Regions from separate parts of the Micromonospora sp. CNZ280 genome, predicted to be linked through region 1. Evidence: riboswitches for the same ligand, from Rfam matches in the RefSeq annotation. Region 1 holds a riboswitch; each other region holds the start of a gene.
What was found. Region 1 has a riboswitch for cyclic di-AMP ahead of FHX32_RS09925 (C40 family peptidase). Riboswitches for the same ligand answer to the same signal wherever they lie in the genome.
Positions count from the first base shown of each region.

Region 2: it holds a riboswitch for cyclic di-AMP, as region 1 does, so the genes downstream of both, FHX32_RS30730 (C39 family peptidase) here and FHX32_RS09925 (C40 family peptidase) in region 1, are expected to answer to the same signal.
Region 3: it holds a riboswitch for cyclic di-AMP, as region 1 does, so the genes downstream of both, FHX32_RS12265 (VldE C-terminal domain-containing protein) here and FHX32_RS09925 (C40 family peptidase) in region 1, are expected to answer to the same signal.

Region 1 covers NZ_JAAOYP010000001.1:2,088,426-2,093,782, reverse strand. Annotated here, with positions in the region: gene FHX32_RS09940 (zinc metalloprotease) at 1-719, shown strand, start outside; gene FHX32_RS09935 (pyridoxamine 5'-phosphate oxidase family protein) at 783-1,328, opposite strand; gene dcd (dCTP deaminase) at 1,408-1,986, shown strand; gene FHX32_RS09925 (C40 family peptidase) at 2,044-3,084, opposite strand; cyclic di-AMP (ydaO/yuaA leader) riboswitch at 3,097-3,233, opposite strand; gene FHX32_RS09920 (peptidoglycan recognition protein family protein) at 3,476-5,357, shown strand, end outside.
Region 2 covers NZ_JAAOYP010000005.1:12,507-17,863, forward strand. Annotated here, with positions in the region: gene FHX32_RS30715 (acyltransferase family protein) at 1-517, shown strand, start outside; gene FHX32_RS30720 (hypothetical protein) at 611-955, shown strand; gene FHX32_RS30725 (hypothetical protein) at 1,072-1,839, shown strand; cyclic di-AMP (ydaO/yuaA leader) riboswitch at 2,127-2,268, shown strand; gene FHX32_RS30730 (C39 family peptidase) at 2,506-3,333, shown strand; gene FHX32_RS30735 (alpha/beta fold hydrolase) at 3,455-4,201, shown strand; gene FHX32_RS30740 (DegT/DnrJ/EryC1/StrS aminotransferase family protein) at 4,443-5,357, shown strand, end outside.
Region 3 covers NZ_JAAOYP010000001.1:2,568,026-2,573,382, forward strand. Annotated here, with positions in the region: gene FHX32_RS12260 (carbonic anhydrase) at 140-850, shown strand; gene FHX32_RS12265 (VldE C-terminal domain-containing protein) at 930-1,937, opposite strand; cyclic di-AMP (ydaO/yuaA leader) riboswitch at 1,942-2,072, opposite strand; gene FHX32_RS12270 (YibE/F family protein) at 2,239-3,606, opposite strand; gene FHX32_RS12275 (copper-translocating P-type ATPase) at 3,930-5,357, shown strand, end outside.

The DNA of each region.
Region 1 (5,357 bases):
GGGCGCGCTTCCGCGCCGGCGCCGGGGCGAGCACCCTCGCCGCCACCGTGACGATCCCGGTCGTGGTGCACGTGATCCAGGAGAACAGCACCCGGGCCGGCGGCAACATCCCGGACTCGATGATCACCTCGCAGATCAACGTGCTGAACCAGTCCTACAGCGGCGCGACCGGCGGCGCGGCCACCGCGTTCAGCTTCCAGCTACAGAAGATCAACCGGGTGACCAACCCGGCGTGGTACCCGATCGTGCAGGGCTCGTCGGCGGAGCGGTCGATGAAGTCCTCGCTGCGGGAGGGCGGCAAGAACACCCTCAACGTCTACCTCGGGGAGCTGAGCGACAACCTGCTCGGCTGGGCGACCTTCCCGCAGCGGAAGCTGAGCAGCATGGACGGCGTGGTCGTGCTGAGCGAGTCGCTGCCGGGCGGCACCGCCGCCAACTACAACCAGGGCGACACCGGCACGCACGAGGTCGGCCACTGGCTGAACCTCTACCACACCTTCCAGGGCGGCTGCTCGGGTCAGGGTGACGGCGTCAGCGACACCCCGGCCGAGGCCTCGCCGGCCTTCCAGTGCCCGACCGGGCGGGACACCTGCACCGCCCCGGGCGTGGACCCGATCACCAACTTCATGGACTACACCTACGACTCGTGCATGTACCAGTTCACCGCCGGCCAGGCCAGCCGCATGCTGACCGCGTGGAACGCGTACCGCGCGGCCTGATCTGACGTACGCCCATCGGTGCCGGCTCCGCACAACGGAGCCGGCACCGATGTCTGCGCGACCTCAGGCGGCCTCGCGACGGGCGTCGTGGTGGCGCAGCCGCGACGCGGGCTCGGCGGTCGGGGAGTCGGCGGCCGAGCCCGGATCGAGCCAGACCTGAACGGCGGGCCGGCCGTGGCCGTTGCCGGGGCCACCCGCGGCGCCCGCGTCGCGGCGGGTCAGCATCGCCACGTCGACGGTGAACTCGAACAGCCGCCAGTCGACGTGTGGGGCGGCCCGGTGGCTGCGGGCCAGCCGGGCGACCCGGACCGGATCGGTGACCGGGCGGGCGTGCCCGGCGACGTAGGCCTCGTCGTCGCTCTCCTCCGGCGGGAAGGAGTGCAGCGCGTAGCGCCCGTCGCGTTCCAGGTCGCGCCGTTTCGGCGAGTCGACCACGAAGCAGAACAGCCCCTCGTCGGTGATTACCGGGGAGACCGGGTGCACCCGGGGCCCGCCGTCGGCGCGGACCGTGGCCAGGTAGCCGAAGCCCGGCCCGTACTGCTGCATGAGAAGGCGGATCCCGTCGGCGAGTCGGGGCTCGTCAGCGGCGAATTCGGACCAGGAAGCCATGTGGACAGTCTATCGAACAGGTGTACGAAGACCTAGTCCGACACGCAGGCCACCCGGGCCGCTTCGCTATGGTGTTCCGATGCTGCTCTCCGACCGCGACCTGGTCTCCGAGATCAAGGCGGGCGCCCTGGCGCTGGAGCCGTTCGAGCCCACCCTGGTGCAGCCGTCCAGCATCGACGTACGCCTGGACAAGCTGTTCCGGGTCTTCAACAACCACCTCTACACGCACATCGACCCGGCGCAGCAGCAGGACGAGTTGACCTCGGTGGTCGAGGTGCCCGACGGCGAGCCGTTCGTGCTGCACCCGGGCGAGTTCGTGCTCGCCTCGACGCTCGAGGTGATCTCGCTCGGCGACCAGCTCGCCGGGCGGCTGGAGGGCAAGTCGAGCCTCGGTCGGCTCGGCCTGCTGACCCACTCCACCGCCGGCTTCATCGACCCCGGCTTCTCCGGCCACGTGACGCTGGAGCTCTCCAACGTGGCGAACCTGCCGATCACCCTCTGGCCGGGCATGAAGATCGGTCAGCTCTGCATCTTCCGGCTCTCGTCGCCGGCCGAGCATCCGTACGGCTCGGCCGTCTACGGCTCCCGCTACCAGGGGCAGCGCGGCCCGACGCCGAGCCGCTCCTGGCAGCAGTGGCGCACCTGGCCGACCCGCTGACGCGGGCAGGAGAAAGGCCCGCTCCGACGCCGGAGCGGGCCTTTCCGTGGTACCCGGTCAGCCCGGCCGGCCGTAGCTGTGGATCGGGCCGTCGTCGACCTTCTTCATCTTGACCGGCACCCCGGCGCGGGAGGCGTGCACCACCCAGCCGCCGCCGACGTACATGCCGACGTGGTGCAGATCGGAGTAGTAGAAGACCAGGTCACCCGGGCGCAGCTCGCCCCGGCTGACCGTCCTGGTGACCCCGCGCTGCTGCGCGGCGTTGTGCGGCAGCGAGACCCCGGCCTTGGCCCAGGCGGCCAGCATCAGCCCGGAGCAGTCGTACGAGTTCGGGCCCTCGGCGCCCCAGACGTACGGCTTGCCGATCTGGGCGCAGGCGAACTTGACCGCCACCCCGGCCGCGCCGCCCGGGTAGCTGGCCGGGCAGGGGGCGGGACGCAGCGGCCCGCCGCCGCCGTTGCCGTACACCTTGATCCGCAGCTTCTGCAGCCGGTCGATCTCGGCGTTGATCTGCTTCTTCTTGGCCGCCAGCTGCGCCTCGGCCTGGGCGAGCTGGGCGACCATCTCGTCCAGTGGCGCCTTCTTGGCGGCCAGTTGGTCGCGCAGGTCGGCGACCTGCCGCACGTCCTGCTGTTGGCGGTCGGCGAACCGGTCGAGCATCTCGAGCTGCCCGACCACCTCGCCCGGCGAGCGGCTGCCCAGCAGGGCGTTGATGGTGAGCACGTTCTCGCCCTTGTAGGCGCGGACGGCCAGCGCGCTGACCTTCTCCATCGCCGCGTCGACCTGGGCTTGGAGGGGTTTGATCTGGGCGGCCAGGGCGTCGGCCTGCTTCCGCTTGGCGGCCAGGTCCTGGCGGGTGGCGTTGTGCCGTTCGATGATCGGTTCGAGCTTGTTCCAGTCCTCGTCGATCTGGCGCTCGATCTCGGCGACGGTGGGTTCGGCGTGGGCCGCCGTGGCGCCGCCGGTCAGGATGACGGCGAAGCCGGCCAGGGCGGCGAGTGCGGTGGTGAAGCGGGACCAGCGTGAACGCGGCGCAGCCGTCGCCGGGCCGGCGTACGCCGACCGTGCCGACGGTGGCCGCGGGGCATGGTGTGCCACCGGGCTCCGTACTCCTTCTTCCCAGACCGCCTACCGGGTTAGCTGACGGGTTCGGGCGGGAAGGGGACGCCCTACCGCAGTGGCTGCGGATTCACCCCGGGTTACCTGGTTCCCCGGTTCGCTCGCGAGCGATTCGGCGGTGTCGGACCGTTACCGCCCGGGTTGGACGGACCTGTTGCCGGGCCGACGAATGACCAGAGTAGAGACGGTCGTTATCAATCCGCAACCCGTGTCGCCGTGACACTCCGTACGCCGTGCGGGATCGACGGCCCTCGGCGGGACGCGTCGAAGGTTTTCTTCCTCATGGGTTGATATATGGAAAGGTATTGACGACAGGCCGGGCCCGGGGTGAAGGTGGCCGCATCGTCCACCCGTCTGACCAGGGGGTCCGATGCAGTTGTCCACAAGGTCCACGAGATCCACGAGATCGAGGAGCAGGCGCACCCTGCTCGCCGCCGCCGCGGCGCTCGCCCTGGCGGTCACCCCGTTCACCGCCGGTCCGGCCGCCGCCGAGCCCCTCGACCGGCAACAGCAGTACGCCGCCGCGGCCGCCGAGTTCGGCGTGCCGGAGAGCGTCCTGCTCGCCGTGTCCTACCTCGAATCGCGCTGGGACACCCATCCCGGCAACCCGAGCACCAGTGGCGGCTACGGTCCGATGCACCTCACCGACGCCGCCCACGTCACCGCGCAACCCGCCGGTGGCCACATCGACGAGGGCGAGGACCCGCGCGGTGACGAGGCGCGGTCGCTGACCGTCGCCGCGCCCACCGCCGCCCCGTCGGCACCGGCCGCTCTCGGCGACGCAGCGCTGCAGACCCTCCAGGCGGCCGCCGCGCTCACCGGCGCCAGCGAGGAGGCACTCCGGTCCGACCCGACCGCGAACATCCGCGGCGGGGCGGCGCTGCTCGCAGCGTACCAGCGGGAACTGGGTGGCCCGGTCGGCGCGGCCAGCGACCCGGCGGCCTGGTACGGCGCGGTGGCCCGCTACTCCGGCGCCGGCGCCGAGGACACCGCGGCCGCCTTCGCCGACGAGGTGTACGGGCAGCTCCGCGAGGGCGCGAGCCGGACGACCGACGACGGGCACCGGGTGACCCTGCCGGCCCGCCAGGTCAACCCGGACACCTCGACGCTGCACCAGCTCGGCCTGCGGCGCGGCGAGCGGCCCGACGGGCTGGAGTGCCCGGTCGGCCTCGGCTGCGAGTGGATCCCGGCCCCGTACGAGAAGTACGGCCCGGGCGCCGGCGACTACGGCAACCACGACCTGGGCAACCGGCCCGCCCAGCAGAAGATCGAGTACATCGTCATCCACGACACCGAGGGCTACTTCTGGCCCAGCGTCGGCCTCGTGCAGCGGGCCAACTACGTGGGCTGGCACTACACGCTGCGCTCGGTGGACGGCCACATCGCCCAGCACATCAAGGCCAAGGACGTCGGCTGGCACGCCGGCAACTGGTACGTCAACGCCAAGTCCATCGGCCTGGAGCACGAGGGCTTCGCCGGCCACGGCACCTGGTACACCGAGGCGATGTACCGCACCTCGGCCAAGCTGGTCCGGCACCTGGCACTGCGGTTCAACATCCCGCTCGACCGGCACCACATCATCGGGCACGACAACGTCCCGGGCACCGTGCCGTCGACCGTCGCCGGGATGCACTGGGACCCGGGGCCGTACTGGGACTGGTCGCACTACTTCGACCTGCTCAAGGCGCCGTTCCGGACCACCGGCACGGCCCACACCGGGCTGGTGACCATCGACCCGGAGTTCGCCGACAACCAGCCGGCGTTCACCGGCTGCTCGCGGCAGCCCCCGGGGGTGCCGAACCCGCCGCCGCCGGTCACCGACCCCTGCCCGCTGCGCGGCTCGTCAGCGGTGCTGCTGCGCAGCGCGCCGAGCCACGACGCGCCGCTCGCCGTGGACCTCGGCGAGCACCCGGACGGATCGCCGGGCACCATGTACGTCCCGGACCACAGCGCCCGGGCGTCGGCCGGCCAGACGTACGCCGTGGCCGAGGTGCGCGGTGACTGGACGGCGATCTGGTACCTCGGCCAGAAGGCCTGGTTCCACAACCCGGCGTCGGCGCGTACCGCGAAGTGGGCGACCGGCTTCGTGGTGACGCCGAAGCCCGGCAGGGCCACCATCCCGGTCTACGGGCGGGGCTACCCCGAGCGGGACGCCTACCCGACCGGGGTGCCCTACCAGGCGATCACGCCGCTGCAGTACACGCTCGCCGCCGGCCAGCGGTACGCGGTGGGCGGTGTCCTGCCGAGCGAGT
Region 2 (5,357 bases), on a different contig from region 1:
TCTGCCGCTGGCCAGCCTGATCTTCGCGGTCACCTGGGTGGTCGCCGCCCAGTGGGTCCGGGCCGAGCTGTGGGCGGCGCTGCTGTCGGTGGCGTACATCCTGGTCATCACCGCGGCGGCGGACGCCGACGTGCGGGGCCGGCGCTCGCCGTGGCGCTCCCGGCCGATGGTCTGGCTCGGTGAGGTCTCGTTCGCCTTCTACCTGGTGCACGTCTTCGTGATGATCACCGTGCTCCGGCTCACCGGGGACTGGGGGACCGGCTTCACCGGCTGGTGGGGGGTGGCCGTGGTGCTCGGCTTCCTGCTGCTGAACCTGGGGCTGGCCGCGCTGCTGCACCGGTACGTCGAGACGCCGATGATGCGCCGGCTCGCGCCGCGCCGTCCGAAGCGGATGGTCGATGACGCGGCGGCGGTCGCGGATGCGGTGCCGGCCCCGGCCGGCCCGGCGGTCCCGCAGGTTGCCGTGCCGGGCCCGCGCACGCCCGACCGGCCATCGGCGTACGTCGACTCGCGCTGAGCCGTCCACCCTGGTCGGTGCCGTCGGCGCGGCGGAGCCGCGACACGCCCGGCGGCGGTGCGGGGGGACGGACCGGGCGGTAGCGTGGTCGTCGTGCTTCCGGTCGCGCTCGCCTGTCCGCTGTGGTGGGTGGCGCGCTGGGCCGCCCGGCTGACGGCCGGTCTCGCCGTCGCGGTCGCGATCGCCCTCGGCGCACCCGGCGCGATCGCCGCCCCGGCCGCGCCGGAGCCGGCGGTGTGCCCCGCCGCGGCCGACCACGCCGACGCGCTCGCCGGGTCCGCGCCGACGGCCGTCGTCGACGAGCAGCCCGCCGCGCCGGCTGCTGCGGTCGCCGAGCCGGCACCGGCCGACGCCTCGCCAGCACCCCGCGCCGCCGCACCGGTGCCGGCCGGGTCGGTCCCGGCCGCCCGGGCCCCGCGCGCCCCGCCGCGCGTCTGATCCGTCCGCGGGGCCGACGCCCCGCCCGCGATCCGTATCCCCGCACCCGTCCGGCGTCAGCGTGTCCGCACGACGCCCGGCGCGGCTCCCGCTTCCGCATCCGCTTCCCCCGTGAGGTGCCGACCTTGGAGACCGTCCTCTACCACCAGTTCCTGATCGACGTTCCGCGGGCCGCCGCCATCTGGTCCGGCCTGCTGGTGCTGGCGCTGACCGTGCTCACCGTGCTGGTCGCCCGCCCCGAGCGCGCGACCGACGAGGAGCCCGCCCCGGCGGGCGCCGAGCCGGCCGAACCCGACCTCGCCGACCTGCGCCGGTACGCCGGGGAGGTGGCCGTCGCCGCGACCCGCGCGGCGCAGACCGCCCGCCGCCGGCGCGCCGACTGGCTCGCCGCGCAGGCGGAGGTGGAACGCGCCTGGCAGGCGTACGACGAGGCGGAGACCGCCGCCCGCCGGTTCGTCGGGGCCGCCGCCCTGCCCGTCCCGCGCACCCCGCGCACACCGGCCGAGTACGCCGCCCGGGAGCGGTGGCTGCACCACGCGGCGATGGCCGCCCACTGGCGGGGGGAGCTGTCCGCCCGGCAGCTGTCCGACGTGTTCTGCCACCGGGCCGGCTGGGACTCCCGACGGCACCCGGTGGAGCAGGAGATCGTGCTCGCCCGTGCGGTACGCGAGCAGCGCCGGGCCGGTTACCGGCTGACCGCGGAGCGGGAGCGGTCGGCGTGGCGGGACGCCGAGCTGGCCGCCGAGGCGGCGCGCGCCCTGGCCGCCGAGGCGTACGCCGCCGCGGCCCGGCTCCGGCCGGGCCGGCTGCCCGCGCCGCGCGTCGAGGCGGTGCCGGCCCGTCAGGCCGCCCCGGCCCGCTGGCGCCCGGCCCGGGTTGGTTGATCGGGAAATATTCCGGTGACGCCGGTCACAGGCGACGGGAAATCGGTCATCGGGTGCGGACCGGCCAAGGTGCGCCGACAATTCCGTGACGGCGTCGCACCCTTGTCCGGTTGTCGCCCGGTAACGTTGTGCGAGAGGCCTGTCCTATCGAGTCACGCCAGTGCGTAACTGACCGCAAAATCGTCGGGCCGAGACAGGTTTAAGCAGGTGGGACGGGGTTGGCAGGCTTCCGACTGACCAGTAGTGTCGGCCCGTCCGGTGCGGTAACCGATCGCAAGAGGCGACGCCGCGCCGACCCGCCTAATCGTGATCATACGTACCGGGGAACCAATGCACCTCTGGGGTGAATCCGCGGGCTGCGGCTCGTGGTAGGGCGTACTTCCCGCCCGAATCCGTCAGCTAACCCGGTCGGCGGTGTCGGAAGGAGTTCCATCCTCGTGCAGCACGATCCCACCCTTCGGTTGTTCCCCGGCCTCCACGGCCCCGCGGTGCCCGTACTGCTCGCCCCGGTCGCGAGCTGACCTACCGGCATCCGCCCCGCCCGGCATCCGGGCGCTTTCCTGAGCGGCCCACCAACCCGCGGACCAGGGGTCCGCGTGGTCGAGCCGGCCTGCCCGCCGGCACCGCCGGTGCGCCGCTCGCCCCCCGAGTCCCCGTGGAGGAACCGTGAAGCACCACGTCAAGCGTCAGTTGCAGCGCATCGCCACCCAGCGCCCCTACCAGGTCGCCGCCGCCTCCGCCGCGGCCCTGGTGCTCGCCACCGGCGCCGGCGCGCTCGCCGCCGGCACCGACGAAACCCCGACGTCGGCCCCGGCCCAGGCCACGGTGGCCGAGCTGCGTGACGCGCCCGCCGTCGCCTCGCGCGGCGAGGCCCGGACGGGCACCACCCCGTCCAGCGCCGCGCCGTCCAGCGCCGCCCCCTCGGCCCCCGCCTCGTCGGCCGCGCCGAACCCGGACCTGACCCGCAAGGCGGCGCCGAAGCCGCCGTCGCGCAAGATCCTCGACTACGACTACCAGGCTCAGACGACCTTCTACAACTGCGGCCCGGCGGCCGTGCGGAACGCGCTCAGCGCCGCCGGCATCGCCCGCACCCAGGACGTCCTCGGCGCCCAGCTGGGCACCACCGAGATGGGCACCAACTCCGCCAACGACACCACCCGCGTGCTCAACGCCGTGGTGAAGGGCGACCCGTACCGGACCCGGATGATCTCGGGCGGGGCCGCCACCCCGGCTCAGATGGACCAGCTCCAGGCCGACGTGGTCCGGGCCATCACCGACGAGCGCGGTGTCGTGGTGAACGTCGCCGGCAGCGCCACCGACACCGACGGCGGCTGGCACTCCTTCCCCGGTGGGCACTACATCGCCGTGATCGGTTACGACGACGACGGCCGGCTGGTGAAGATCGCCGACTCGGCGAACCCGGCGACCGCGTCGTACTGGATGACCACCATCGACCTGGCGAACTGGGCGGCGACCCGCGGCTACTCCGCCTGACCGCCGCCTCCGCGTCGCCGAATCCGGGCGCCGGCTCCCCACCTGGGAGTCGGCGCCCGACGCGTGGTGGCGGACGGCCGACTCTCGCCCCGGCCGTCCGACCGGTGGCACACTGCGCCCTATGGTCGACGAATCGGGTACCCGGGACGGCCGGCGGGCGCTCCTGCTGCTGCTGCACGGCATGGGCGCCACCGGCGAGGTGTGGCTGCCCTGGGCGCCGCTGCTGGAGCGCCGGTGGGCCGGCCGCTGGCTGGCCCCGGACCTCGCCGGGCACGGCTGGTCCCCGCCGCTGCCGCGGTACTCCTTCGCCGGGCTGGCCAGGCAGGTCGCCGGTGGGCTCAAGCCGGCTGACCGGCTCGTCGTGCTGGGGCACTCCCTCGGCGGCGTGGTGGGGCTGGCGCTGGCCGCGCGTACCGCGGGGCTGACGGTGGACGCGGTGGTCGGGCTCGGCATCAAGGCGGTCTGGTCACCGGCCGAACTGGACCGGGCCGCGGAGTTGGCCGCCCGCCCGGTCACCTGGTTCGCGACCCGCGACGAGGCGGCCCGCCGCTACCTGAAGGTGGCCGGGCTGACCGGACTGTTCGCCCCCGACCATCCCGTCGTCGAGGCCGGACTGCGGCAGGTCGACGGCCGCTGGCGGCTGGCGATGGACCCGGCCGCGTTCGCGGTGGGGGAGCCGCGCCTGCCGGCCCTGCTGGCGGCGACCGACGCGCCGGTGGTGCTGGCCCGGGGCGAGCGTGACCCGATGGTCTCCGACGAGCAACTCAAGGAGCTCGGGGTGCCGGTGGTGACGCTGCCCGGTCTCGGGCACAACGCGCACGTCGAGGACCCGGAGGCGGTGCTCGCCCTGGTCGACCCGTACCGCTGATCCCCGCCGCCGCGGTCGCCGGCCGGGATGAGGGTGTTGTGCCGCGCCGCCCGGATCCCTCGGGATAACATGCCCGTACGTCCCGGAGTGCGCCGGGCGTCCTGTTTGTCCGGGTGGCCGTTCCGCACCGATCCCCATCGGGTCACCCGTCGCTGGACCCACCACCCCTCCTGTCCACAGGTGAACGACCTAGCGCCGCGTCCGATCCGGACGCGGTCGCTGTTCGACGGGAGGAAGCCCCATGGCCGGGCTGAACACAGAAGAGATTCCACCGGCGAAGCCGGTCATCGGCGAGGCCGAGATCGAGGCGGCGGTGCGGGTGCTGCGCAGCGGCCGCGTCGTGCAGGGTCCGGAGGTCGCCGCATTCGAGGAGGAGTTCGGCGAGCTGGTCGCGGGCCGGCACTGCGTCGCAGTGAACTCGGGCACGTCCGCCCTGCAGTTGACCCTGATGGCGCTCGGGTTCGGCCCGGGCGACGAGGTGATCGTCCCGTCGTTCTCCTTCGCCGCCAGCGCCAACGCGGTCCGGCTGGTCGGCGCCCGGCCGGTCTTCGTCGACATCGAACCGGCCAGCTTCTGCCTGGACCCGGCGGCGGTCGCCGCGGCGGTCACCCACCGCACGGTGGCGATCCTGCCGGTGCACCTCTACGGGCACCCCGCCGCGATGGACCGGATCATGGGGGTCGCCGACCGGCACGGGCTCGCCGTGGTCGAGGACGCCGCCCAGGCGCACGGCGCCGCCGTGGCCGGACGGCCGGTCGGCGCGTTCGGCACGGCCGGCTGCTTCAGCTTCTACCCCACCAAGAACATGCACTCGCTGGAGGGTGGCATGGTCAGCACCGCCGACGGCGAGCTGGCCCGTACCCTGCGGCTGCTGCGCAACCAGGGAATGGAGCAGCGGTACGCCAACGAGATCGTCGGCGCCAACATGCGGATGACCGACGTGGCCGCGGCGATCGGCCGGGTGCAGTTGCGCCAGCTGCCGGAGTGGACGGAGCAGCGGCGGGCCAACGCGAAGCTGCTCGACTCGCGGATCACCGGAATGGCCACCCCGCCGGTCGCCGACGCCGCCCGGCACGTGTACCACCAGTACACGGTGCGGGTGCCGGGCCGTCGGCGCGACGCGGCCCGTCGGCGCCTCACCGAACTGGGCGTCGGC
Region 3 (5,357 bases), 480 kb from region 1:
GCAAGCGTTCTGGAATACATGAAATGCATATCACGCATACCTTGACGTATCTTGCCCAGAGTGTGACCGTGGTGGCAGCCCGCGTCCGACGTCGGCCGGGATTGCCCAGGTCACGTACGTCGAGGGACGAGGTGAGGGGATGAGCCGTCCCGGTTCGCCCGGCGCCCAGCCGGGTCCGCCACGGGAGTCGACGGGGCCGGCGGTCGCGCCGACCACCCCGGCGCAGGCGCTGGCCGAGTTGTCCGCCGGCAACCGGAGATTCGTCACCGGCATCCCGCGCCATCCCAATCAGGACGCCGGCCACCGCGCCGCGGTCGCCGACGGGCAGCACCCGTTCGCGGTGATCGTGGGCTGCTCCGACTCCCGGTTGGCCGCTGAGATCATCTTCGACCGGGGCCTCGGCGACCTCTTCGTGGTCCGGACCGCCGGGCACACCACCGGTCCCGAGGTGCTCGGTAGCGTCGAGTACGCGGTGAGCGTCCTCGGCACGCCACTGGTGGTCGTGCTCGGTCACGACTCGTGCGGCGCGGTGCAGGCGGCAAAGACGGCGGTGGAGACGGACGCGTTCCCGGCGGGTCACCTGCGGGCGGTGGTGGACGCCATGATGCCCAGCCTGCGCCGGGCCGGGGCCGCGGGGGTGACCGACGTGGACGGGATCGTCGACATCCACATCGCGCACACCGTCGAGGCGATGCTGGGCAGTTCGGCCGTGCTGGCCGGCGAGGTGGCCGCCGGGCGCTGCGCGGTGGTCGGGATGTCGTACCGGCTGGCCGCCGGTGAGGTGCGGACGGTGACCGCCGCCGGCGACCTGCCCGACCACGCGGCGGATACGACCCCGGCCGTCGCCTGACCGCACCCCTGCCGCCGAAGACGCTGCGAGGGCCGTCCCACCGGGAACGGCCCTCGCGTCGCGCGGTCTCAGGATGTCGCTACAGCAGTGAGACGTGCACGTGGTCGGTGTGGTTCGACGGCCCGCTGTAGGACTTCCAGCCGGTCGCCGGGAACCAGATCTGCCGGTTCCAGATCACGTAGTAGACGCCCAGCCGGTCCGCGTTCCGGATCAGGAACGCGGCGAGGTTGTTGCCGTACATCCGGGTGTCCTTGTTGTGCCAGGGGGAGAAGCCGCTCTTCTGCAGCGACCAGTCGCAGGCCCGGCCCTTCGGGTGCTCCCAGGGGCCACCGGGGCGGTAGCAGCCGACGAACCGGTTGAAGCCGGCCCGCTTGACCTCCTTGTACATGTGCAACGTCCGGGGCGTGATGCAGCCGGAGGTGGTCGGGTCGTTCTCGCTGCACGACTCGGCCTTCCAGTCGCCGTCGGCGGTACGTCCCGGGGCGATCCGGGCGACCGGCGAGGTGGCCGACACCAGGCCGCCGGTGAAGCCCAGCCCGCCGACCAGCGCCAGCGCCTTCTCGGCGTCGCGCTTGTTCTTGGCCATCAGGTTGGTCTGCTTCTGCTGCTCGCGGATCTCGGCTTCGAGCGCCAGCTTCGCCTGCTCGGCGCGGGTCTTCACCTCGTTGATCTCGGCGAGCTTCTTGGCGTTGACCATGTTGAGCTCGTCCAGGGCGGTGGCCCGCTTGACGAACGTGTCGGGGTTGTTGGCCTCCAGCAGCATGGCCACGGCGCCGATGCGTCCCGTCCGGTACGACTGGGTGGCGAGCTGGGTGACCTGCGGGGCGAGCGCGGTCAGCTCGGCCTGGGCCCGGTCGACCTCCAGCGCGAGTTCCAGCTGGCGCTTCTTGGACTTCTCCAGCCGGGACTTCGCCTGCGAGTAGTTCCGGTTGGTCGACTCGATCACATCGGTGATCAGCTTCGAGTCGCCGTCCTCGTGTCCCGAGGGCTTGGGTGCGGCCGACGCCGGGAGGGGCCCGGCAAGGACGGCCAAGGCGGCGAGCACGGCCACCACAGGTGTCAACCAGCGGCGTAGGGGTGCCGTCACAGTGTTCCCTTCCGTCGACCGCCGACCGGGTTAGCTGACGGGTTCGGGGCGGAAGTGGCCCCTACCGCTGTCGCGGACTCACCCCACGTACCTGGGTCCCCGGCTCGCCTGGCGGCGATTGGGCGGCGGCACCGCAGGCGCCGCTGCGCGCCTTCGGCGGTGACCGGCAGCGAGGTTACCCGAGAGTCCACCGGTGGATCTACGTCCCGAAGCCGACTAAATGCGTTATTTCGTAGCGGCGGAGGGTGACCAGTGACGCGTTTATCAAGCTCGCCGGCCTGGACGGTCACGCTACGGAGTCTCACCATGTGGCGTCCGTGCTCCTGTCCGGATCGGGCCACCCGCTGGAGATGGCGGGGGACGTGTGTCCGGCGCGCGGCGCGGTGAGCGCCCGCAGCGCCTCGGCCCGGTCGGTGACCGGCCGGGAACCTTCCGGGGTACGCGACGGCTCGGCGCCGTCGCCGTCATCGGCGCCATCGTCGGTACGCGTGGTGGCGCGGCCGGCCGTGGTCACCAGCGCGGCGAGCGCCGTGGTCAGCGGTACGGCGGCGATCAGCCCGAGCGTGGCGACCGCGCTGCGGACGATCTCCTGGGCGAGGAACTCGCTGGTCAGGAGCTGGGTCACCGACCGGGAGTCCGCGGTGAGCAGGAGCAGCAGCGGCAGCGACGCGCCCGCGTACGCCAGCACGATGGTGTTCACCGTCGAGGCGATGTGCGCCCGGCCGACCCGGGTCGCCGCGCGGTAGAGCTGGAGCCGGGACAGCCCCGGGTTGGCGTGCGCCAGTTCGGTGACCGTGGCGGCCTGGGTCACCGTGACGTCGTCGAGCACGCCGAGCGAGCCGATGATGATCCCGGCCAGCAGCAGCCCGTGCAGGTCGACGTCGGCCTGGAACATCGACAGCGTGGTGGCGTCCTCGGAGCCGTACCCGGTGAGGTGGGTGGCGGCGGTGGCGAGGGTGCCCAGGACCCCGGTGAGCACCAGGCTGCCGAGCGTGCCGAGCACCGCCACCGAGGTCTGCGCGGTCACCCCGTGGGTCAGGTACAGCACCACGAACATGATGAGCGCGGCGCCGACGATCGCGACCAGCAACGGCGACCCGCCCGCGCTGATCCCGGGCAGCACGAAGGCGAGCAGGATGGCGAAGCTCGCCGCCAGGCCCGCCAGCGCGGCCAGCCCGCGCCACCGGCCGAACGCCACGATGGCGGCGGCGAAGAGGACGACCAGCCAGACCAGCGGCTTGCCGCGCTGGTGCTCGGCGATGTTGTAGCTGCTCGCCGTCGGGTCCGCCGGGTCGGTCAGCTCGACCAGGATGATCTCGTCGCCCACGGCGACGGTCGGAGCGCCCGGGCCGGTCGGCACCGGCGTCTGCACCTCCTGGCCGGCGTCCGGGCCGTCGGCCACCTTGACGGTGACCGTGCCGCACGGCCCCGCCGTCCCGCCCCCCTCCGGGGCCTCCGGCGTCGGCGGGCAGGCCTCGGTCACCACCCGGCTGACGGTGCCGTGGTAGCGGGGCGGATCGGTGCCCTGGTCGACCCCGGGGGTGTCGCGGGGCCAGAGCAGCAGGGCGGCGATCACGGTGACCACGACGAGCGGGACCACCGTCGCGACGAGGATCCGCCGCACCCCGGGCGGGGCGGACGGAGCGGGACGGTTGTGGTCGGCGCCCATTGAGTGTCTCCCAACGAATCCGGGGCGTGGTACGTGTCGGCGGGCCGGTCGGTTCAGTGCCGCCGTCGGGCCGGCCGGAATCGTGGGTGGGATCGCCTGAGGGTGGCGACGCCACCACGTACCGTCGGCCCGGCGGCCGGCCGGCCGCGTGCGATCGGCGGCGCCGGCGCCCGGCGGCGGGTCGGACGGTGCGAGATCCGAAGGGCCATCGTGCCGAATCGTAGCCATCCCGGCATCCGGACGCTGGTCGCGCGGGGTGGTGTCGGGCACCGGACCCGGCGGTTTGCCCCGTGCCGGCGGCGCCGGTCGGGGATGTTGGGGGCATGGCCGAGCAGACCCCGCCCCGCCCGGACGACGCGCCCCGCGCCGGCCACGGCGGGCATGACGAGCACGACAAGCACGCCGGGCACGACAAGCACGCCGGGCACGACAAGCACGCCGGGCACGACCCGGAGATGTTCCGCCGCCGGTTCTGGGTCTGCCTGCTGCTCACCCTGCCGGTGGTGGCGACCAGCCACATGGTGATGGACTGGTTGGGCTACTCGCTGGAGTTCCCGGGCCGGTCCTGGGTGGGGCCGGTGCTCGGATCGGTGGTCTTCTGGTGGGGCGGCTGGCCGTTCCTGGTCGGCGCCGTGCGTGAGGTGCGCGACCGGGCGCCGGGGATGATGCTGCTGGTCGCCATGGCGATCACGGTGGCCTACGCCGCCTCGCTCGCCACCAGCCTGGGCGCCTTCGACCTGGACTTCTGGTGGGAGCTGGCCGCCCTGGTCACCATCATGCTGCTCGGGCACTGGCAGGAGATGAAGGCCATCGGGCAGGCCCGGGGCGCCCTCGCAGCGCTGGCCGCCCTGCTGCCCGACGACGCCGAGCGGGTCGCCGGGGACGGCCGGCTGGAGCGGGTTCCGGTGGCCGAGTTGCGGGTCGGCGACGTGGCGCTGGTCCGGCCCGGCGGCCGGGTACCGGCGGACGGCCGGGTGGTGGACGGCGCCGCCGAGCTGGACGAGTCGATGATCACGGGGGAGTCCCGGCCGGTGCCCCGCTCGGTCGGCGACCGGGTGGTGGCCGGCACGGTGGCCACCGACTCGGCGGTCCGGGTGCGCGTCGAGGCGCTCGGCGAGGAGACCACGCTCGCCGGCATCCAGCGCATGGTCGCCCAGGCCCAGCAGTCCAGCGGGCGGGCCCAGGTGCTGGCCGACCGGTTCGCAGCCGGGCTGTTCTACGTCGCCACCGCCACCGCCGTGGTCACGGTGCTGGCGTGGACCGCGCTCGGCGACGCCGACCAGGCGGTGGTCCGGACCGTCACGGTGCTGGTGATCGCCTGCCCGCACGCGCTCGGCCTGGCCATCCCGCTGGTGATCGCGCTCTCCACCGGGCTGGCCGCGAGCTCCGGCATCCTGGTCAAGAACCGGCTCGCGCTGGAGCGGATGCGCACCGTCGACGCGGTGCTGTTCGACAAGACCGGCACGCTCACCCGGGGCGAACACGTGGTCACCGACCGGGCGGCGGCGGCCGGCTCCGACGCCGACGACCTGCTGCGGATCGCCGCCGGGGTGGAGTCCGACAGCGAGCACCCGCTGGCCCGGGCGATCGTCGCCGCGGCCGGACCGGGCGGCGGCCCGGCCCCGGCCACCGGGTTCCGCTCCCTGCCGGGCCGCGGCGTCCAGGCCACCGTCGCCGGGCGGGAGTACGCCGTGGGCGGTCCGGCACTGCTGCGCGAGCTGGGCGTACGGCTGCCGGAGGAGCTGGCGGCG